Regions from separate parts of the Streptomyces sp. NPDC056222 genome, predicted to be linked through region 1. Evidence: riboswitches for the same ligand, from Rfam matches in the RefSeq annotation. Region 1 holds a riboswitch; each other region holds the start of a gene.
What was found. A riboswitch is a leader RNA that binds a small molecule or an ion and turns the genes downstream of it on or off. The one in region 1 is predicted to bind thiamine pyrophosphate.
Positions count from the first base shown of each region.

Region 1 (7,093 bases):
GGAAATCTCTGCCGCCCCCGGGGAAAACTGGCGTAGACCTACACGCTGACCTGCGGGTTCTTCATCTGTCCCGGGAGGGTCCTTGACCGGACCCCACCGGTTCCCCAGGCCGCGGCGGGCGCGCGGGGGCGGCCCCCGCGGGCGGGTGCGAGGCACCCGTCACCACGCCTGGGGGTGACCTTTGGCCACGGCTACGCAGTCCGCCGTCCCTACCCTGATCGGCTCGGTGCAGCGGGCGCTGAGACTTCTGGAGGCCGTGGGCTCCCACGAGGACGGAGCCCCCGCCAAACAGCTCGCGCGCGAAGCGGGACTCCCGCTTCCCACCGCGTACCACCTGCTCCGCACCCTGACGCACGAGGGCTATCTGCGCCGCGAGAAGGGTGTGTTCGTGTTCGGCGACGCGGCCGGTCGGCTGGCCGGCGGCGGAGTTCTGCAGAATCGTCGCACCAAGATCGAAGACTCACTCGCACACTGGCGCGACGAGATCGGCGTCCCCATCTACTTCGCGATCTACCGCGAGGGCGAGATCGAGCTCGTCGCCGTCGCCGACACCCCCTCCGCCCCCGCCGTGGACGAGTGGGCCGGCTTCCGAGAGACCGGCCACGCCCATGCGATCGGTCAGTGTCTGCTCAGTCAACTCGATCTGAAGAGTCGTCAAGACCACCTCGACCGCCATCCGGTGGAGGCCATCACTCCGTTTACGGTGCGTAACCGGCGGGTGCTTTTGGAGCGTTTGGGCGGTATGGGGCGAATGGAGCCCCTGGTGGAACGTCAGGAATATGCACTGGGCACAGTTTGTGCGGCCATCCCCATCACCGCGGGGTCCACGGCGGCCACCCTGGCCATTTCCGTACCCCTTCACCAGGCAGAACGGTTGCTGCCCGCAGTCGCTCGACTACAGAATGAGATCGGAAGGCTCTTCAACTCCTTCGCTTTCTCTATCAGTATCTGAAAAATCACTCCTTGTGATCCGCTGGCGCTTACAGCACGATTGCGTCACCAAGGCCATGGGGATCATTCCTGGCCGTTTCGATCAAAGCTTCAGTAGCCGTGTGCACACAACTGCTTCATCTACTGCGGGGTACAAGATGCGAGAGTCGGTCCAGGCCGAGGTCCTGATGAGCTTCCTCGTCTCCGAGGAGCTCTCTTTCAGGATCCCGGTGGAACTCCGGTACGAGACCCGGGATCCCTACGCGGTGCGGATGACCTTCCATCTCCCCGGAGACGCGCCCGTGACCTGGGCGTTCGGGCGGGAACTGCTGCTGGACGGGATCAACCGACCGAGCGGCGACGGCGATGTGCACATCGCGCCGACCGATCCCGAGGCGCTCTCGGACGTCTCCATCCGGCTCCAGGTCGGCAGCGACCGCGCCCTGTTCCGGGCCAGCGCCCCGCCGCTCGTCGCCTTCCTCGACCGTACGGACAAGTTGGTTCCGCTCGGTCAGGAACGGACGCTGGGTGACTTCGAGGACAACCTGGAAGCCGCGCTCGGCCGGATTCTGGCAGAGGAGAACGCCGGCTGAACCACCCCCGGCGCCCCGTCGCCAAGAGCCCTCCGGGGCCGAAAGAGGGGCTCCGGAGCAGTCACTTCGCCCGACGCCGGCGTCCACCCCCGGACGAACGCTTCTCCGGATCGCCCGGCCGGTCGGCGGAGACCACCAGCGCGGCGAGCACGGTCGTGACGGGCACCGAGGCGACCAGACCGATCGATCCCACGAGCGTCCGGACGATCTCCTCCGCGACCAACTCGCTGTTCGCCACCGTCCCCACACTGCTCTGCGCGATGGTGAAGAGCAGCAACAGGGGCAGCGCCGCACCGGCGTAGGCAAGGACCAGCGTGTTCACCACGGACGCGATGTGGTCGCGGCCGATCCGGATCCCGGCCCGGTACAACGCCCGCGGTCCCATACGGGGATCGGCCTGGTGCAGCTCCCACACCGCCGAGGTCTGCGTCACCGTCACATCGTCGAGGACGCCGAGCGAACCGATGATGATGCCCGCGAGCAGCAGACCGGACATGTCGATGTCCGGGTACAGGCCGTGGATCAGACCGGTGTTGTCGTCCGTGTTGCCGCTGAGCGACGCCCAGCTGATGAAGTACGAGCCGAGCAGCCCGATCAGCAGCAGCGAGATCAGGGTGCCGAGCACCGCGACCGAGGTGCGCGCCGACAGACCGTGGCACATGTAGAGGGCGATCAGCATGATCGCGCTCGACCCGACCACCGCCACCACCAGCGGGTTCGATCCCTGAAGAATCGCCGGCAGGATGAAGAGGGTCAGGATCAGGAAGCTGATGGCGAGCGAGATGAGCGCCATCACTCCGCGCATCCGGCCGACCAGCACGACCACGACCGCGAAGATCAGCGCGAGGACGGTGAGTGGAACCTTGCGGTTCACATCCGTCACCGAGTACTGCAGATCACGTGGGGCGTCGGGCGCGTAGGCCACCACCACACCCTGCCCCTCGTCCAGTTGACGCGGCGCGTCCGGCTGCACGATCTCGATGAAGGTGCGGCCCTTGTCGGGGCCGTCCGTGACCTCGATCGTCGCCTTCTCGCACTGCCCCTGCTGGGCGTTGGCGGCCTCACGGCCCTGAGGTGTGGAGGGGTCCTCGGTCGGCGGGACCTGGGCGGCGTTCACATCCTTGCAGTCGACCTTCTCGACCGAGACGACCTTGCCCGCGTAGGTCTGCCGGTCGAAGCCGACGCCGGTGCGCTCGTGCTCAGGTGTGCCGCCCGGCCACAGCACGACAAGACCGACCACCACGGCCGTGGCGAACGGGATCAGGACCGCGGCGATGACTCTGCGCAGATGCCGGGAGACCGGCGCCGCCGGCCCGTGGCTGTGGCTGTGGCCGTGCCCGTGGCCGGCGTCCCCATGTCCATCGTGGCCGTCGGGTTCCGGGGTCTGCTGCGAGGAAGTCACCGACAGATCATCGCAAGAACGGTGGGGGCCCACTGTTCAGCACGCCCGGGTTGACGCTAGCGTGGTGGCACCTTTGCACACGCGGGAGCTCGGAGCACCGGGCTGAGAGGGCGCTGATCACCGTACGCGCGTACTGATGTACGTACGGGAGGAGGCTGCGCCGACCGCCGAACCTGTTACCGGGTAATGCCGGCGTAGGGAGATCGGTCTCATGACCATTCAGGATGCACGCACGCCTGCCACCAGCCAGGACGAGCGCAAGCCGGGCTGGCACAAGGGATACGTCGAGGGCTCGCGCCCCGACCTCCGAGTGCCTGTCCGACAGGTGCACCTCACCAACGGCAAGGACGTGACGCTGTACGACACGTCCGGTCCGTACACCGACCCCACCATCGACACCGACGTGCGGCGGGGCCTCCCGCCGCTGCGCGAGAACTGGATCATCAGCCGCGGCGACACCGAGGAGTACGCGGGCCGCCCCGTCCGTCCCGAGGACGACGGCATCAAGCACACCTCGCCGCGCGGTGGCCTCAAGAACCTCGACGCGGTCTTCCCTGGCCGCCCGCGCCAGCCCCGCCGGGGCCGCGACGGGGCCGCGGTGACCCAGCTCGCGTACGCCCGCCGGGGCGAGATCACCCCGGAGATGGAGTACGTCGCGATCCGCGAGAACGTCTCCCCCGAGGTCGTACGGGAGGAGATCGCCGCAGGTCGCGCAGTGCTCCCGGCGAACGTCAACCACCCGGAGATCGAGCCGATGATCATCGGCAAGCGGTTCCTGGTGAAGGTCAACGCCAACATCGGCAACTCCGCCGTCACCTCCTCCATCGAGGAGGAGGTGGAGAAGATGACGTGGGCGACCAAGTGGGGCGCCGACACGGTCATGGACCTGTCCACCGGCCGCAACATCCACACCACCCGCGAGTGGGTGCTGCGCAACTCCCCCGTGCCGATCGGTACCGTGCCGCTCTACCAGGCCCTGGAGAAGGTCGACGGCAAGGCCGAGGAGCTGACCTGGGAGATCTACAAGGACACGGTCATCGAGCAGGCCGAGCAGGGCGTCGACTACATGACGGTCCACGCCGGCGTGCTGCTGCCCTACGTGCCGCTGACCGCCCGCCGCAAGACCGGCATCGTCTCGCGCGGCGGCTCGATCATGGCCGCCTGGTGCCTCGCGCACCACAAGGAGAACTTCCTCTACACGAACTTCGAGGAGCTCTGCGAGATCCTCGCGACGTACGACGTCACGTACTCGCTGGGCGACGGTCTGCGCCCCGGCTCCATCGCGGACGCCAACGACGCGGCGCAGTTCGCGGAGCTGAAGACTCTCGGCGAGCTCAACACGATCGCCAAGCGTCACAACGTGCAGACGATGATCGAGGGCCCGGGCCACGTCCCGATGCACAAGATCAAGGAGAACATCGACCTTCAGCAGGAGATCTGCGAGGAGGCGCCGTTCTACACCCTAGGCCCGCTCACCACGGACGTCGCTCCGGCGTACGACCACATCACCTCGGGCATCGGCGCCGCGATGATCGCCTGGTGGGGCACGGCGATGCTCTGCTACGTCACGCCCAAGGAGCACCTGGGCCTGCCCAACCGCGACGACGTGAAGACCGGCGTCATCACGTACAAGATCGCGGCGCACGCGGCCGACCTGGCCAAGGGACACCCGGGGGCGCAGGAGTGGGACGACGCGCTGTCGGACGCGCGCTTCGAGTTCCGCTGGGAGGACCAGTTCAACCTGGCGCTCGACCCGGACACGGCGCGTGAGTTCCACGACGAGACGCTGCCGGCGGAGCCCGCGAAGACCGCGCATTTCTGCTCGATGTGCGGCCCGAAGTTCTGCTCGATGAAGATCTCGCAGGACATCCGGCGCGAGCACGGCGGCGACCTCGGGTCGCAGGAGATCGAGGCCGGGATGGCGGAGAAGTCCAAGGAGTTCGCGGCCGCCGGCAACCGCGTGTACCTCCCGCTGGCGGAGTAGCCGCACGTATCGGTACGTCCAGGGCGGGTACGGACCGCACGGCCACGGGGGGTCGTGCGGCGCGTGCCCGCCGTGCCGTTGCCCGGATCACTCCGGCCGGTGCTCCGGGGGGCCGAAGTCCGGGCTGGTGAAGTCCGGGCTGCTGAACCTGGGTCGGCTTCCCGAGGCTCCCTCGCTCGGACTCGAGAAGTCCGGTCCGCTGTAGCCGATCTTCGGTATGCGGTCCGTACGGTCCGAGGGCTGCGACGGCAGGGGCGAGGCCGGGTACGCGGCGGGGTCGGCCAGCGCCTCCCGCAGGAACGGGAGGATGCCCCGTTCCAGCAGGGCGCGGCGCCAGGCGTCGCGGGCCCGGGACAGTTCGTCGTCCGGCTCGCCGCCGGCCCCGGCGCCCGCGGCCACCTCCGTGGAGCGGTTGCGCAGTGCGGTCACCAGGAGGCCGACGGCCGCGCAGAGCAGCCCGGCGGCGGCGACGGCGCCGAAGAACCAGGCCGCCGTCAGCAGCGTGTCGGCGAACACGAGCGTGGGTGCCAGCACCTTCAGAACGGCCCCGACCAGCAGGAATATCAGCGCGGCGGTGCCTGAGAGCACCGGTGCCAGGACCGTGAGGACCGCGACGATGCCCGCGCCGGGACCCGCGCTCGCGCCGTCCCCGTCCGCCACGAGAACGGCGTCCATCACGCTCGTACCGCTCGTCGCACGGCCTTCCGCGCGGACCTTGACGAAGTGGTCGTACTCCACCGCGGCGGCCGCGGTGATCAGCGCCGTCGCGCTCATGGCCATCGAGCGCAGTTGTTCGGGCGTGAGCCGTTTCCCGACCACGCCGAGATCCGGACGGTCGTGCGCGTTTCGCAATGCGTCGCCGAGGATGCGCTCGTACTCGGCGCGGTCCTCGGTCAGCAGGTGCGGAGCCACGTTCATGTGCATCCCCCGATGCTCCGTAAGGCCTGGTTGACCGTGGGAAACGGGCAGTTGGGCGGAAACGGAGGAGAGCCTGCTACGGATGATCCGATGGTATTGCGGTTACGGCACAGGGTGACAGGGGGTTTCCCGAAATCGACTTCCCCGGATGCGCAGGGTTATGCGTCAGCCCTGCAGGGGGAGCTGGACGACCAGCAGCTTTCCGGCCATGGTCACACCGCCGTCCATGGCGATCGCCAGACCGTCCGCGTAGACATGCGGACCGTCGACGACCGGACCCGATCCGTCCTCGCCGTCCTCCGTTCCGACCTGCCCGAGGAGGTACGGGATGGGGCTGTGACCGTGCACGACGCGGCGGCCGCCGTAGGTGCCGAGCAGCTCCTGGACGGCCTGCGGGCCCGCGTCGTCGCGGAACGCGAAGCGCTTGGTGAACTTCCGGAACAGGTCCCAGACCTCGTCGGCGTCGTTCCGGTTGATGATCTCGTGGACCGTCTCGTTGACGTCCTCGATGGTGCTGCCGTACTCGAGGTAGGCGGTGGTGTCGGAGTGCATCAGGAGGTGCCCGTCCTCCTCCACCACGGCGTCGAGCCGGGACATCCACTGGAGGTGCACGTCCTGGAGGCGGTCCATGTCGTGCTTCTGGCCGCCGTTGAGCAGCCAGGCCGCCTGGAAGGTGGCGGTGCCCGCACCGGAGTTGACGGGGGTGTCGGCGAAGCGCTTGGCGCCGATCAGGAGCAGCTCGTGATTGCCCATCAGGGCCTTGCAGTAGCCACCGGCGGCCGCGGCCTCCGCGGACAGCCGCATGACGAGATCGATGACGCCGATGCCGTCGGGACCGCGGTCGGTGAAGTCGCCGAGGAACCAGAGGCGGGCGTTGCCCGCGGACCAGGCGCCGTTCTCGTCGATGAGGCCCTGGGCGCGGAGGGCGGCGATGAGCTCGTCGAGATAGCCGTGGACGTCACCGACGACGAAGAGCGGGCCCGGGCCCTCGGCGGCCGGGGCGGGCGCGGGGGCCTGTTCCGGGTCGACCAGGACCTGCACGGTGTCACCCCGATTGATGACGGGGAGATCGCGCTCGGTGGGGGTGTAGCCGTCGGGCAGGGCCTCGTCGGGGAAGGCGTTCCCGGGGTGGCCGGTCGCGACGGCGACGATGGAGGACATGCCGACGGCGAGGGGGAGGTGGAGCGTGGGGTCGAGCGACCCGGCGGGAACGACGGGTTCGCGGACGGGGCGCGGTTCGAAGCGAACGCCGTGCTCGACCGGGGC
Region 1 covers NZ_JBHJTL010000047.1:2,893-9,985, forward strand. Annotated here, with positions in the region: gene ACFC0D_RS21965 (IclR family transcriptional regulator) at 182-952, shown strand; gene ACFC0D_RS21970 (SsgA family sporulation/cell division regulator) at 1,089-1,523, shown strand; gene ACFC0D_RS21975 (YibE/F family protein) at 1,585-2,925, opposite strand; TPP riboswitch at 2,997-3,143, shown strand; gene thiC (phosphomethylpyrimidine synthase ThiC) at 3,137-4,909, shown strand; gene ACFC0D_RS21985 (hypothetical protein) at 4,997-5,833, opposite strand; gene ACFC0D_RS21990 (metallophosphoesterase) at 5,993-7,093, opposite strand, start outside.

Region 2 (7,093 bases), on a different contig from region 1:
AGCAGAGCGAGAACCCCTGCCCGGCCGTCGACTCGAGCAGGAGGAACGGGTCGTCCGGGTGCGTCAGCTCGTCGAGCAGCGGCCGCATCCGCTCCCGTACCTGCGCCAGTGCCTCCGCCCGTGGCCGGCCACCGGTCGCCGAACCGGTGTGCACCACGACGCCCTTCGCCCCGATCTCCCGGCCCCGGCGCAGCGAGTGCCGCAGCGACTCGACCGACCGCTCGACGGTGGCCTCGGTGTGGGAGCCGAAGTTGATCAGATACGGGGCGTGGACCCAGGCCGACAGGGACTCGGCCTCGCACCCGGCGCGGAACAGCTCGTCCTGCGCCGGGTTGCCGACGGGGGTGGCCCAGCCGCGCGGGTTGGCGACGAAGACCTGGACGGTCTCCGCGCCCAGGTCGCGGGCGTAGCCCAGACCGACCGTGGCGAGGCCGCCGGCCACGGGTACATGGCCGCCGACGGGGTTGCGCATGAGTTCTTACAGTCCCTTGATCGTGATCGTGACGGTGGAGCCCTCGGGGGCGGTGGAGCCGCCCTCGACCGACTGGCCCGAGACCTTGTCACCGAGGAAGGGGAAGGTCTTCTCGACCTTCACCTCGAAGCCCGCGCCTTCCAGTCTCTCGCGCGCGGTGTCGGTGGACTCGCCCACGACGTCGGGGACCTCGATCATCCGAGGGCCCTTGGAGACGGTGAGGACGATCCGGTCGCCCTGCGCGGCGCGGCTGCCCTCCGCGAGGGACTGGGCCGCGACGGTGCTGGCCGCCTCGGGGGAGTGGACGCGCTCGGTCGCGACCTCCACCTTGAGTCCGGCGTCCCGGAGCGTGCTCGTGGCCTCGTCCACCGTCTCGCCGGCCACGTCGGGGACGTCGATCGGGACGCCCTTGCTCACGACCAGGGCGACGGCCGAGTCCGGGCTGCGCTCGGTGCCGGGCTCGGGGTCGGAGCTGATCACGGCGCCCTGCGCGATGTCCTGGCTGAACGCTCGGGTGATCACACCCGGCGCCAGCCCCTCCTTGGCCAGGAGCCGCTTGGCCTCCGCCAGCGGCTTCCCCTTGAGGTTCGGGACCTTCACGATCTCCGGGCCGCGGGAGATGGTGAGCGTGACCGTGCCGTTGCCCCGGATCCGCGCGCCGGAGGCGGGGTCGGTGGCCATGACCGTGCCGCGCTCGTACACCTCGCTGAAGGCGCGCTTCGTCGCACCGACGTCGAGCCCGGCGTCCCTGAGCCGCTGGGTGGCCTGCGCCTCGTTCTGGCCGAGGACGGCCGGGACGCGGGTGAACTGGCCGGAATTGATGTACCAGACGCCCGCGCCGAGTCCGAGGGAGAGCAGGACGGCGGCCAGGACGAGCAGCGGGCCGCGGGGGCGGCGCGGAGCGCGCCGGGACTCCGGACGGGACTCGGGCGGCGGCATCGTCAGCCGGCTGGTGTGCTGCACCGGCTGCTCGGACTCCGCGGGCAGGGTCCGGGGGATGACGCTGGTCCGGTCCTCGGCCCCCGTGGTGTCCTCCCGGTGCGCCTGCGGCGGGACCGCGTCCAGCTGCTCGTCCCCGAGCGTCGAACGGGCCTCCCGGGTCAGGGCCAGGAGCGCGACGGCGTCGTACGGACGGACGTCGGGGTTGCGCGCGGTCGCGGTCGCCACCAGCTCGTCCAGTTCGAGGGCGAGACCGGGGACGACGGCGGACGGGGCCGGGACGTCGGTGTTCAGATGCTGGTAGAGGACCTGCGCGGGGGTGTCCCCGGAGTGCGGCTTGCCGCCCGTCAGCATCTCGTACAGGACGACACCGCAGGCGTACACGTCGGCGCGGGTGTCCGCCGTACCGTGCTCGATCTGCTCGGGGGCGAGGTACGACACGGTGCCGAGGACGGAGCCGGTGGTGTTGGTGGCCGAGCCGACGGCCCGTACGAGACCGAAGTCGGCGACCTTGACCCGGCCGTCGTCCCCTATCAGGACGTTCTCCGGCTTCATGTCCCGGTGCACGAATCCGGCCCGGTGCGCGGCGCCCAGCGCGGCGAGGACCGGCTCCAGGATGTCGAGCGCCGCCCGGGGCTGGAGCGCCCCGCGCTCGCGCAGCACGTCGCGCAGGGTGCACCCGGCGACGTACTCCATGGCGAGATAGACGTACGCGCCGTCCGCTCCCTGGTCGAAGACCCCGACGACGTTCGGGTGCGAGAGCCGCGCCACGGACTTGGCCTCGCGGATGAACCGCTCCACGAAGGTGGCGTCGGTGGCGAGGTCCGGGTGCATCACCTTGAGCGCGAGCACCCGGTCGAGTCGGGTGTCGACAGCCCGGTAGACCGTGGCCATCCCGCCGACGGCGATGCGCGCGTCGACGCGGTAGCGGTCGTCGAGCAGCTGCCCGACGAGGGGGTCATGAAGGGTCGTGTCCACGGCCCTGAGTTTACGAGCCGGTGAGGACACCCCGTCCCCACCGGCCGCTACCGCAGCACACCTGTGACGCGCGGGGCCCGCTCCACCGGCCTCAGAACGCCGGCCGCTCCGGGTCCAGGACCGCCCGGCCCTCCGTCGGGGACGAGGCCTCCGCGAAGTGGCGGCGCGGGATCCGGCCCGCCCGCCACGCCAGGCGGCCCGCCTCCACGGCGTGCCGCATCCCCTCCGCCATCAGCACCGGCTCCTGCGCCCGGGTCACCGCCGACGCCAGCATGACGGCCGCGCACCCCAGCTCCATCGCCAGGGCGGCGTCCGAGGCCGTCCCCGCCCCCGCGTCCAGGATCACCGGCACCCCGGCCCGCTCCACGATCAGCTGGAAATTGTGCGGGTTGCGGATCCCGAGCCCGGAGCCGATCGGCGAGCCCAGCGGCATGATCGCCGCGCAGCCCACGTCCTCCAGCTTCCGCGCCAGGACCGGGTCGTCGTTGGTGTACGGCAGGACCGTGAAGCCGTCGTCCACCAGCGTCTCCGCCGCGTCGAGCAGCTCGATCGGATCGGGCAGCAGGGTCCGCTCGTCGGCGACGACCTCCAGCTTGATCCAGTCGGTGCCCAGCGCCTCCCGCGCCAGCCGCGCCGTCAGGACGGCCTCGCCCGCCGTGAAGCAGCCCGCCGTGTTGGGCAGGACTCGGATGGAGAGCCGGTTCAGGACGGACAGGACGGAGCCCTGCACGGTCGGGTCGAGGCGCCGCATGGCGACGGTGGTGAGCTCGGTGCCGCTGGCGATCAGGGAGCGTTCGAGGACGTCCAGGCTCGGGGCGCCGCCCGTGCCCATGATCAGACGCGAGGAGAACTCCGTACCGCCGAGGAGGAAGGTGTCGTCGGACATCGCGTTCAGCCCCCCTGCACCGCGGTGAGAACCTCGACCCGGTCGCCCTCGCCGAGGACGGTCGCGGACCACTGGCTGCGCGGCACGACCGTCTCGTTGACGGCCGCGGCCACCCCGGACGGCGCCGGCGTCAGTGTCGCGACCAGGGCGTCGAGGGTCGTGGGCGCGGCGAGGACACGTGCCTCGCCATTGACGGAGACGTTCGTCGAGACGTTCATACGGGCTGCTCCTGAGGTACGGGGGAGAAGCGGCGGGGGGTGAAGGGGCGGGCCTCGTCCGGAAGCACGCCGGTGGTGAGGAGGTCGGCCATCACATCGCCGGTGACCGGGGTGAGCAGGACCCCGTTGCGGTAGTGCCCCGTGGCCAGTCGCAGGCCGGGCAGGGCGGTCGGGCCGAGCAGCGGTGCGTTGTCCGGCGAACCCGGCCGCAGCCCCGCGCGGGTCTCGGTGAGCGGCAGCTCGGTGATGCCCGGCACGAGCTCGTGGGCGTCACGCAGCAGCTCGTAGACGCCGCCCGCCGTGACGGTGGTGTCCCAGCCCAGTTCCTCGGAGGTTGCACCGACCACCAGCTCGCCGTTCTCGCGCGGCACCAGATAGACGTGGCTGCCGCGCACGACGGCCCGGACGGTCCGCGACAGGAACGGCGCGTAGGCCCGTGGCACGCTCAGCCGCAGCACCTGCCCCTTGACGGGGCGTACGGGCGGCAGCACCTCGTCCGGTACGCCGGCGAGCCGGCCGCTGAGGCTGCCCGCGGCCAGGACGACCTGGTCCGCTTCGAGCGTCTCGCCCCCGGCGAGCAGCACACCCGCCGCCCGGTCCCGTACGACGGCCAGCCGCTCCGCGACGGCCCGGTGGAAGACCACTCCGGCCCGCTCGCAGGCGGTGACCAGCGCGGCGGCGAGCCGGCGCGGATCGACCTGGTGGTCGCCGTCGACCCGCAGCCCGCCGCGCACGCCCGGGGCCAGCATCGGCTCCAGGCGGCGGCAGTCGCGCCCGCTGAGCCACTCCGACTCCAGGCCGCAGCGGGTCTGCAGGGCGTGCAGTTCGCGCAGATGCGCCCGGTCGTCGGCGTCGAGCGCGACGGCGAGCGTGCCGCAGGCGCGGTACCCGACGTCGTGCCCGGTGGCATCCCGGAGCTCGGCGACGAAGTCGGGATAGCGGCGCGCGGAGGCGAGGTTGAGGGCGAGCAGGGTCTCCTCGCCGTAGTGGAGCTCGGTGACCGCGGCCAGCATTCCGGCCGCCACGCGGGCGGCCCCGCCGCCCGGTTCCGGGTCGACGACCGCGGTGCGCAGCCCGCGCTGCGCGGCCCGCCAGGCCGTGACCAGACCGATGATTCCGCCCCCGATGACGAGAACGTCAGAGGTACTGCATGTACGCGACATGGGCGTCCAGCCCCTCCCTTCGCCGGCATGACCCGGATCAGGTTCGTACGGTCGGAGGCCGGCCAGCCTCCCTCTCAGCCCGGTGCGTCCGGGCTCCCGCGAGTGCTCTACGTTGACGGTCAGACTAACCCCCGCCCCCGACGCCCAGTAAGGGAGCCTCCACCGTGGCCCGATCTCTCGACGGAATCGTCCTCGCGCCCGTCGCCGACCAGGCCCCCGGTCAGGTCGGTACGCGCACCCGGTTCACCTACCACGAGGAGGGCGGCCGGATCTGGGCCGAGTACGCGGGCGGGGACGTGGTCCGCGGGAATCTCGTCGGCACGCGCGCGGGGGACCGGCTCGACTTCCGCTACGTCCAGTTGAAGCAGGACGGATCCACCTCTTCCGGGCATTGCGTCTCGACCGTGGTGGAGCTGCCGGACGGGCGCGTTCGGCTGGAGGAGACCTGGGCATGGGAGTCCCAGGAGGGCTCCGGCACCAGTGTGGTCGAACAGCTGCCTTCCTGACGGGTCGTCAGATGCGTAAGGTGATCGGGTGAGCGAGCAGAAGCAGGCACAGCAACGGATCGTGATCGTGGGCGCCGGCATGGCGGGGGTGCAGACCGCCGTCGCCCTGCGCGAACAGGGCTTCACCGGCCAGGTCACCCTCATCGGCGCCGAGCCGCACCAGCCCTACGACCGGCCGCCCCTGTCCAAGGCCGTGCTCCTCGGCAAGGCCGAGGACTCCGCCTTCGACGTCGACTTCGAGGCCCTCGCCATCGAACTGCGCCTCGGCCTCGACGTCACCGGACTGCGCGCCGGGGACCACGAGGTCGACACCGAGGCCGGACCCGTCCCGTACGACGTCCTGGTCGTCGCCACCGGCGCCGAGCCGGTCACCCTGCCCGGCACCGAGGGCGTCCCCGGAGTCCATCTGCTGCGCACCCTCGACGACGCCGCCCGCCTCAAGCCCGTCCTGGAGCGGCGCCACGACATCGTGGTGGTCGGCGCCGGCTGGATCGGCGCCGAGTTCGCCACCGCCGCGCGCGAGGCGGGGTGCGCCGTCGTCGTCGTGGAGGCCGGCGACCGACCGCTCGCCGGCGCGCTCCCCGCCGAGGTCACCGCCCCGATGGCGCAGTGGTACGAGGAGAACGGCGCCGAACTCCTCACCCACGCGCGCGTGGCCGCCGTCGAACCCGGCGCGGTCGTCCTGACCGACGGCCGACGACTGCCCGCCGAGGCGGTCGTCGTCGGCATCGGAGCCCGGCCCGCCACCGGCTGGCTCGCCGACTCCGGCATCGCCCGCGACCCGGACGGCTCCGTCACCGCCGACGAGCGGCTGCGCACCTCCCTGCCCGACGTGTACGCAGTCGGCGACTGCGCCTCCTTCCCCTCGGCCCGCTACGGCCGCCGCCTCCTCGTCCACCACTGGGACAACGCGCTCCAGGGCCCGCGCACCGTCGCGGCCGACATCATCGGCGAGGCCCCCCGGCCGTACGACCCCGTGCCCTACTTCTGGTCCGAGCAGTTCGGCCGCTTCGTGCAGTACGCCGGGCACCATGGAGGCGACACGCAGCTGGTGAGGCGCGGCGACCCGGCCGGCCCGTCCTGGTCGGCGCTCTGGCTGCGCGACGGCGCGCTCGTCGCCCTGCTCGCCGTCGGACGCCCCCGCGACCTGGCCCAGGGCCGCAAGCTGATCGAGTCCGGCGCCCGGGTCGACCCCGACCGTGCCGCCGACCCGTCCGTCCCTCTGAAGGCGGCACTCCAGTAGGGCTCGACTACCGGCTGTCAGTCCGGGATGGCAGGCTTGTCCACGTGACCGAGATTGACGCAAGAATCGATGCTCTCGTCCCCGCCTGGCTCTACCTCCCCGACATCGCGGAAATGCTCGATGTCGAGGTGACGCGCGTGCGGCAGCTGGTCAAGGAGGGCCAGCTCATCGCCGTACGCCGCGGTGAGAACAAGGCGCTTCAGGTGCCCGCCGCCTTCATCGACGGCGACAAGGTGGTCAAGGGCCTCTCCGGGACCCTGACCCTCCTGAAGGACGACGGCTTCACCGACGAAGAGATGCTGGAGTGGCTCTTCACTCCCGACCAGAGCCTGCCGGGCACGCCCGCGCAGGCCCTCAGCGAGAATCGCGGCACGGAGGTGAAGCGCCGCGCCCAGGCGCTCGCCGTCTGACGTACCGAAGACACCACAGAGGTTCCGTGGGGCCGGGCCCGCCCCGGCCCCACGGGATCACCGCACCCAACGGGGGGAAGCACCCATGTCCACGCCTCGCGAGCAGCTCGCCGACGCCCGGCTCTACCTGTGCACGGACGCCCGGAAGCGCCAGGGAGACCTGTCCGCCTTCCTCGACGCCGTGCTCTCCTCCGGCGTGGACATCGTGCAGCTCCGTGACAAGGGCATGGAGGCCGGCGAGGAGCTGGAGCACCTCGCCGTGTTCGCCGACGCCTGCC
Region 2 covers NZ_JBHJTL010000083.1:22,402-29,494, forward strand. Annotated here, with positions in the region: gene ACFC0D_RS29685 (deoxyribonuclease IV) at 1-472, opposite strand, end outside; gene pknB (Stk1 family PASTA domain-containing Ser/Thr kinase) at 479-2,389, opposite strand; gene ACFC0D_RS29695 (thiazole synthase) at 2,481-3,275, opposite strand; gene thiS (sulfur carrier protein ThiS) at 3,281-3,493, opposite strand; gene thiO (glycine oxidase ThiO) at 3,490-4,656, opposite strand; TPP riboswitch at 4,654-4,766, opposite strand; gene ACFC0D_RS29710 (hypothetical protein) at 4,821-5,162, shown strand; gene ACFC0D_RS29715 (NAD(P)/FAD-dependent oxidoreductase) at 5,191-6,405, shown strand; gene ACFC0D_RS29720 (Rv2175c family DNA-binding protein) at 6,450-6,815, shown strand; gene thiE (thiamine phosphate synthase) at 6,901-7,093, shown strand, end outside.
Region 2: it holds a riboswitch for thiamine pyrophosphate, as region 1 does, so the genes downstream of both, thiO (glycine oxidase ThiO) here and thiC (phosphomethylpyrimidine synthase ThiC) in region 1, are expected to answer to the same signal.

Region 3 (7,093 bases), on a different contig from region 1:
TCACCGGGGGAGGACTCCGTTCGGACCTGCCGGGGGGCGGGGGCGGGCGGTCCGCGTGAGTCTGGAGGTCAGGCCCAGGGCGCCCGGACGGTGCGCCCGTCGTGGCCCACCGTCCAGAAGGAGCGTGATCGGCGTGGCCCGGAACCGCCGTCTGATCCTGAGCACGCCGTCGGAGGTCTGGCGCCTGCTGTCCGACGGCCATCGTTACGGGGAGTGGGTCACGGGAACCCAGCAGGTCCTGGCGGCGGACCCGCACTGGCCGGACGTGGGCGCCCGTCTGAAGGTCCGGGTCGGCGGCGGCCCCTTCACCCTCGACGACACGGTCGTCGTCCGTATCTGCGAACCGGAACGGCGCCTGGAGCTGGAGGCGAAGGCGGAGCCCTTCGGCGCGGCCCGCATCTCCATGACCTTGCTCCCCTGGGGCGAGCACACGCTCTTCACCCTCGACTGGCATCCCCTCCGTGGCCCGGGGATCCGGATGCACGGGCTCCCCGTGGACTACCTCGTAGCCGTCCGCAACGGCATGATGCTGACGAAACTGGCGAGGATCGCGGTGCACGAGCACGCCGATAACACGGTCCGGGCCGTCTGAGGGCCGTCCGGGACCGTCGGCGACGTCCCCGGGCGATGCCCCGGCCGCGACGGCCCCGAGCCACACGTGCGCGTCTGCGACACTGGTACCACCATGCCCAAGCCCGGAGAACTCACTTTCGTCGCCCCCCGCGGAGCCAAGAAGCCGCCGCGGCACCTCGCCGACCTCACGCCCGCCGAGCGCAAGGAGGCCGTCGCCGCGATCGGCGAGAAGCCGTTCCGCGCCAAGCAGCTGTCCACGCACTACTTCGCGCGGTACGCCCACGACCCCGCCGAGTGGACCGACATTCCCGCGTCCTCGCGCGAGAAGCTGCAGGGCGAGCTGCTGCCCGACCTGATGTCCGTGGTCCGGCACATCTCGTGCGACGACGACACCACCCGTAAGACCCTGTGGAAGCTGCACGACGGCACGCTCGTCGAGTCCGTGCTCATGCGGTACCCGGACCGGGTCACCATGTGCATCTCCTCGCAGGCCGGCTGCGGGATGAACTGCCCGTTCTGTGCCACCGGGCAGGCCGGTCTCGACCGGAACCTGTCGACCGCCGAGATCGTGCACCAGATCGTCGACGGCATGCGCGCCCTGCGCGACGGCGAGGTGCCGGGAGGACCGGCGCGCCTCAGCAACATCGTCTTCATGGGCATGGGTGAGCCGCTCGCCAACTACAAGCGGGTCGTCGGCGCCATCCGCCGGCTGACCGACCCCGAGCCGGACGGTCTCGGTCTCTCGCAGCGCGGGATCACCGTCTCCACCGTCGGTCTCGTGCCCGCGATGCTGCGCTTCGCCGACGAGGGCTTCAAGTGCCGGCTCGCGGTCTCCCTGCATGCCCCCGACGACGAGCTGCGTGACACCCTCGTGCCCGTCAACACGCGCTGGAAGGTCCGCGAGGTCCTCGACGCGGCCTGGGAGTACGCGGAGAAGTCCGGCCGCCGGATCTCCATCGAGTACGCCCTCATCCGCGACATCAACGACCAGGCGTGGCGGGGCGACCTGCTCGGGCGGCTGCTCAAGGGCAAGCGGGTCCATGTGAATCTCATTCCGCTGAACCCGACGCCCGGGTCGAAGTGGACCGCCTCCCGTCCCGAGGACGAGAAGGCGTTCGTCGAGGCCATCGCCGCCCACGGCGTTCCGGTCACCGTCCGTGACACCCGCGGTCAGGAGATCGACGGCGCCTGTGGACAGCTGGCGGCGTCCGAACGCTGACCTTGTACTCTGTGCTCGAACACATCTCCATATTCCGACAGGGGAGCGCCACAGCGCTGAGAGTGCGGTCAGGACCGCAGACCCTCTGAACCTTGCCCAGGTCATTCTGGGTAGGAAGTTCGGTCGTAACTCGAGCTGTTGCGCCCTGCCCGCCTTCCGGTCGGCAGGGCCGCGTCTCTTCCTGGTCACACCCAGGAGGAATTTCAGTGAGCACCAAGAAGATGGCCGCCGCGGCGATCGTCGCCGCGCTCGGCGTCACCACGCTCGCCGCGTGCGGTTCCGAGGACGTCCGGGACGCGGCGGGCAAGTCCGGCGCGCCCACGCCGAAGACCGTGACCCTCGTGAGCCACGACTCCTTCAACGCCTCCAAGGAGGTGCTGGCGGAGTTCACCAAGCAGACCGGCTTCACGGTCAAGGTCCTCAAGAGCGGCGACGCCGGCGAGGCCGTCAACAAGGAGATCCTGACCAAGGGCTCCCCGCAGGGTGACGTCTTCTTCGGCGTCGACAACACCCTGCTGTCCCGCGCGCTCGACAACGGGATCTTCGTCCCGTACGAGGCGAAGGGCCTGGACCGGATCCCCGCCGAGGTCCAGACCGACAAGGAGCACCGGGTCACCCCGATCGACTCCGGTGACATCTGCGTCAACTACGACAAGAAGTACTTCGCGGACAAGAAGCTCGCGCCGCCGCAGAGCTTCGACGATCTCGCGAAGCCCGCGTACAAGGACCTGCTGGTCGTGGAGAACCCCGAGCGTTCCTCCCCGGGCCTCGGCTTCCTGCTCGGCACCGCCGCCCAGTACGGCGACGACGGGTGGCAGGACTACTGGACGAAGCTCAAGGCCAACGGCGTGAAGACCGTCGACAGCTGGGAGCTCGCCTACAACCAGGAGTTCTCCGGTTCCGCGGGCGGCAAGAAGGCCAAGGGCGACCGGCCGCTGGTCGTCTCGTACGCCTCCAGCCCGCCGGTCGAGGTCCTCTACTCCGAGCCGCAGCCCAAGGAAGCCCCCACCGGGGTCTCCACCGGCACCTGCTTCCGGCAGACCGAGTTCGCGGGACTGCTGAACGGGGCGAAGAACCCCGAGGGCGGCAAGGCGCTGATCGACTTCCTGATCTCCAAGAAGTTCCAGGACGACATGCCGCTGCAGATGTTCGTCAATCCGGTGGCCAAGGACGCCACCCTGCCGGAGCTCTTCACGAAGCACGGTGTGGTCATCGACAAGCCGCAGACCATGGCGCCCGAGAAGATCGCCAAGAACCGTGACCAGTGGATCCAGCAGTGGTCGTCGCTCGTTCTGAAGTAGTTCCCGACCGCAGGGGAAGCGCGGCGCGGCTCGGCCTGATGGTCGTGCCCGTCGCCTTCTTCGCGCTCTTCTTCGCCTGGCCCGTCGTCTCGATCGTCGAGCGCGGGCTGCGGGTCGACGGGGCGTGGCAGTTCGGCCGGTTCGGCGAGACGCTGAGCCGGCCGGAGATCCTCGACGTCCTCTGGTTCACGCTCTGGCAGGCACTCGCCTCGACCGGGCTGACCCTGCTGATCGCGCTGCCCGGCGCGTACGTCTTCGCGCGCTTCGACTTTCCCGGGAAGGGGCTGCTGCGCGCCGTCGTCACCGTGCCCTTCGTCATGCCGACCGTCATGGTCGGTACGGCCTTCCTGGCGCTCGTCGGGCGCGGTGGGCTCCTCGACGAGCTGTGGGGGATGCGGCTCGACACCACCGTCTGGGCGATCCTGATCGCCCATGTGTTCTTCAACTACGCCGTCGTCGTCCGGACCGTCGGCGGTCTCTGGGCGCAGCTCGACCCGCGCCAGGAGGAGGCCGCCCGGGTCCTCGGCGCGTCCCGCTGGACCGCGTGGCGGACCGTGACCCTGCCGGCGCTCGCCCCTTCCGTCGCCGCGGCCGCGCTGATGGTCTTCCTCTTCACGGCGAGCTCCTTCGCCGTCGTCCAGATCCTCGGCGGATCCACGTACTCCACCCTGGAGACGGAGATCTACCGGCAGACCGTCGTCCGCTTCGATCTGACCACGGCGGCCGTTCTCACGATGGTGCAGTTCGTCGCCGTCGGAGTGGTCCTCGCCGTGCACGCCCGGACCGTCCGCCGGCGGGAGACCGCGTTGAAGCTGGTCGCGCCCGAACAGACGGCGCGCCGGCCCCGGGGCGCCGGGCAGTGGCTGCTGTTCGCGGGGGTCCTGCTGTCCGTCGCGCTGCTGATCGTGCTGCCGCTCGGCGTCCTCGTCGAACGCTCCTTCGCCACCTCCGAGGGATACGGGCTCGACTACTACCGGGCCCTGCAGACCCCGGACCCCTCCGGCACCTTCCTCGTGCCGCTGCTGGACACGATCGGGAACTCGCTCCGGTACGCCGTCGTCGCCACCCTGATCGCCCTCGTCATCGGTGGGCTCGCGGCGGCGGCCCTCACCCGGCGCGCCGGCCGCCTCGTGCGCGGCTTCGACGCGCTGCTGATGCTGCCGCTCGGGGTCTCCGCCGTCACCGTCGGCTTCGGCTTCCTGATCACCCTGGACGAGCCGCCGTTCGACCTGCGGGCGAGCTGGATCCTCGTACCGCTCGCGCAGGCCCTGGTCGGTGTCCCCTTCGTCGTACGGACGATGCTGCCCGTGCTCCGTGCGGTCGACGAGCGGCTGCGGGAGGCGGCGGCCGTGCTCGGGGCCTCGCCGCTGCGCGCCTGGCGTGAGGTCGATCTGCCGCTGGTACGGCGCGCACTGCTGATCGCGGCAGGATTCGCCTTCGCGGTGTCTCTCGGAGAGTTCGGCGCGACGGTCTTCATCGCCCGGCCCGACAGCCCCACGCTGCCGGTCGCCGTCGCCCGGCTGCTCGGCAGGCCCGGAGAGCTCAACTACGGCCAGGCCATGGCCCTTTCGACGATTCTGATGGTGGTGTGCGCGGTGGCCCTGCTGCTGCTCGAACGGCTCCGCACCGACCGGACCTCCGGGGAGTTCTGATGCTGACGCTCAAGGCCGCGACCGTACGGTTCGGGCAGCGGGCCGTGCTCGACTCGGTGGACCTGGCGGTGGCCGAGCACGAGATCGTGTGCGTGCTCGGGCCGAGCGGCAGCGGCAAGTCCACGCTGCTGCGGGCCGTCGCCGGACTCCAGGCCCTCGACGAGGGCCAGGTGCTGCTCGGCGGCAGCGACCAGGCCGGGGTGCCGGCCCACCGGCGGGGCGTCGGGCTCATGTTCCAGGACCACCAGCTCTTCCCGCAGCGGGACGTCGGCGGCAACGTCGCCTTCGGGCTGCGGATGCGCGGGGTCGGGAAGGCCGAACAGGACCGGCGGGTCGGGGAGTTGCTGGACCTCGTCGGCCTGCCCGGAGCGGGACGGCGGGCCGTCGCCTCGCTCTCGGGCGGCGAGCAGCAGCGCGTGGCGCTCGCCCGCGCACTCGCCCCACGGCCCAGGCTCCTCATGCTGGACGAGCCGCTCGGCCAGCTGGACCGAGGGCTGAGGGAGCGGCTCGTGGTCGAACTGCGCGGTCTCTTCGGCCGGTTGGGTACGACGGTGCTCGCCGTCACCCACGACCAGGGGGAGGCGTTCGCGCTCGCCGACCGGGTCGTGGTGATGCGGGACGGCAGGATCGCCCAGTCCGGGACTCCGCGGGAGGTCTGGCAGCGGCCTGCCTCCGAGTTCGTGGCGCGCTTCCTCGGATTCGACAACGTGGTCGAGGGGACGGTCGGCGGGGACGCGGCCGACACGGTGTGGGGGAAGGTGCCCGTGCCCGACGGAGCGCCCCAGGGCCGGGGGAAGCTCCTCGTGCGCCCCGGCGGCGTCCGGCTCGGCGCCCCGGAGGACGGCCTGCCCTGCACGGTCGAGGCCCGCACCTTCCGCGGCACCCACGTCGCGGTCCTGCTGCGCCCGGCCGAGGGCCCCGCTCTGGAGGCGGAGTTGCCCCTGCGGGACGCACCGGAGGAGGGCGCGCGGGTGGGCGTGACGTTCGCGGCCGAGGAGGTCGTGATCCTGGCGGAGGGCTGAGGGCTGAGGGCCGGGCCTCGGCCTGCCGGACCGGCGGTTCCTCGGCCCGTCACGCAGACCCCGCGGCGCCCGTTCGGTCAGCAGCGGCCGCAGACCCGGCGGGTGGCTCGCTGGTAGGAGCGGGTCGCCCGGCCGAGCGCGAGCCCGTAGACGCAGAAGCCCCCGTAGACGACGACGAACACCCAGGGCGCATGGTCGTCCACGGCGAGATCGATCACACCCGCCCAGATCAGTGGGCCCATCACCGCCAGGAAGGCGCCGAACGGGGTGAGCGCGCCCGCGCCCGCCCATCCCAGGGCCAGCAGCGGTACGCGGGGGAGCCGTCGGCCCCAGGGGCGGGTGAGGGCGAGCGCCAGGGCCATGCCGATCAGGGCCAGGACGACGGTGATGTCGACGCCGTGGTCGTACAGCCAGAGTCCCGCGTCGCTGGTGTACCGGGGGTCGGCGCCGGGCCGCCCCTCACCGGTGAAGCCGGGCGTCATGCCGAGCGCCCAGGCCGTCTTCAGGGCCGCGTACGGGACGAGGGCCGCGACCGCGACGAGGCCTGCCCGGGTGGCCGGCGGCAGGCCGGACGGGGTGCCGGCCCGGCCGCCGCAGTGCGGGCAGGTGCCGAGGGTCCGGCGGCGGTACGCGAGGGCCGCACACCCCCACAGGACCGCGCCGAGCACCGCGAAGCCCTGGTTCACCCAGGCCGCCCAGTCGATGGCCGGCTGATTGCGGGACAGGAAGAACAGCAGATGCGTCGGGGTGAGAAGGAAGGCGAAGCCCGAGGTCAGACAGAGGGCGACGACCGGCCAGGCGGCGCGGGGCAGCCAATGCCTTCCGGGGCGGCGCACCATCACGTACGCGAGGACGGCCGCGGCCCCGTACAGCCCCGCCGCCGTCGCCTCCGCGGCCGGGCCCGTCGCCTTGCCGAGGAGTGCGTAGCCGAACGCGGGGCCGGTGAGCGCGGCGACCGCCGCGCCCGTGGCGTACAGCACGGACCAGACGAGTGCCGTGCGGCCGGCCCAGGACGGCCAGGTGGAGAGGAGTGTCTTCGGCGTCATGGAACGAGCGTCCCGGCGCCGGTCGTTCCGGTCGTCACTCCGCGGGCGGGACCGGGTCCGCCGTGCGGTGGAGGGCGGGTGCGACGACGTGGGGAGCTACGGAACGCGTACGGGATCGCGACGGTCCTCGGGCACGGACCCGTGCTCGTCCGGCACTCCCGTGTCCTCCGCCCCGTGGCCTTCCGGGGCGCCGAACCAGGCCACCGCCACCGCGCCCGCGACCGCGAGGGCGAAGCCGAGGACGGCGAGCCAGGCGAAGCCCGGGCGGGAGGCGTCGCCC
Region 3 covers NZ_JBHJTL010000055.1:30,831-37,923, reverse strand. Annotated here, with positions in the region: gene ACFC0D_RS24205 (SRPBCC family protein) at 134-592, shown strand; gene rlmN (23S rRNA (adenine(2503)-C(2))-methyltransferase RlmN) at 686-1,792, shown strand; TPP riboswitch at 1,822-1,927, shown strand; gene ACFC0D_RS24195 (thiamine ABC transporter substrate binding subunit) at 2,014-3,093, shown strand; gene ACFC0D_RS24190 (ABC transporter permease) at 3,132-4,745, shown strand; gene ACFC0D_RS24185 (ABC transporter ATP-binding protein) at 4,745-5,767, shown strand; gene ACFC0D_RS24180 (hypothetical protein) at 5,845-6,813, opposite strand; gene ACFC0D_RS24175 (hypothetical protein) at 6,910-7,093, opposite strand, start outside.
Region 3: it holds a riboswitch for thiamine pyrophosphate, as region 1 does, so the genes downstream of both, ACFC0D_RS24195 (thiamine ABC transporter substrate binding subunit) here and thiC (phosphomethylpyrimidine synthase ThiC) in region 1, are expected to answer to the same signal.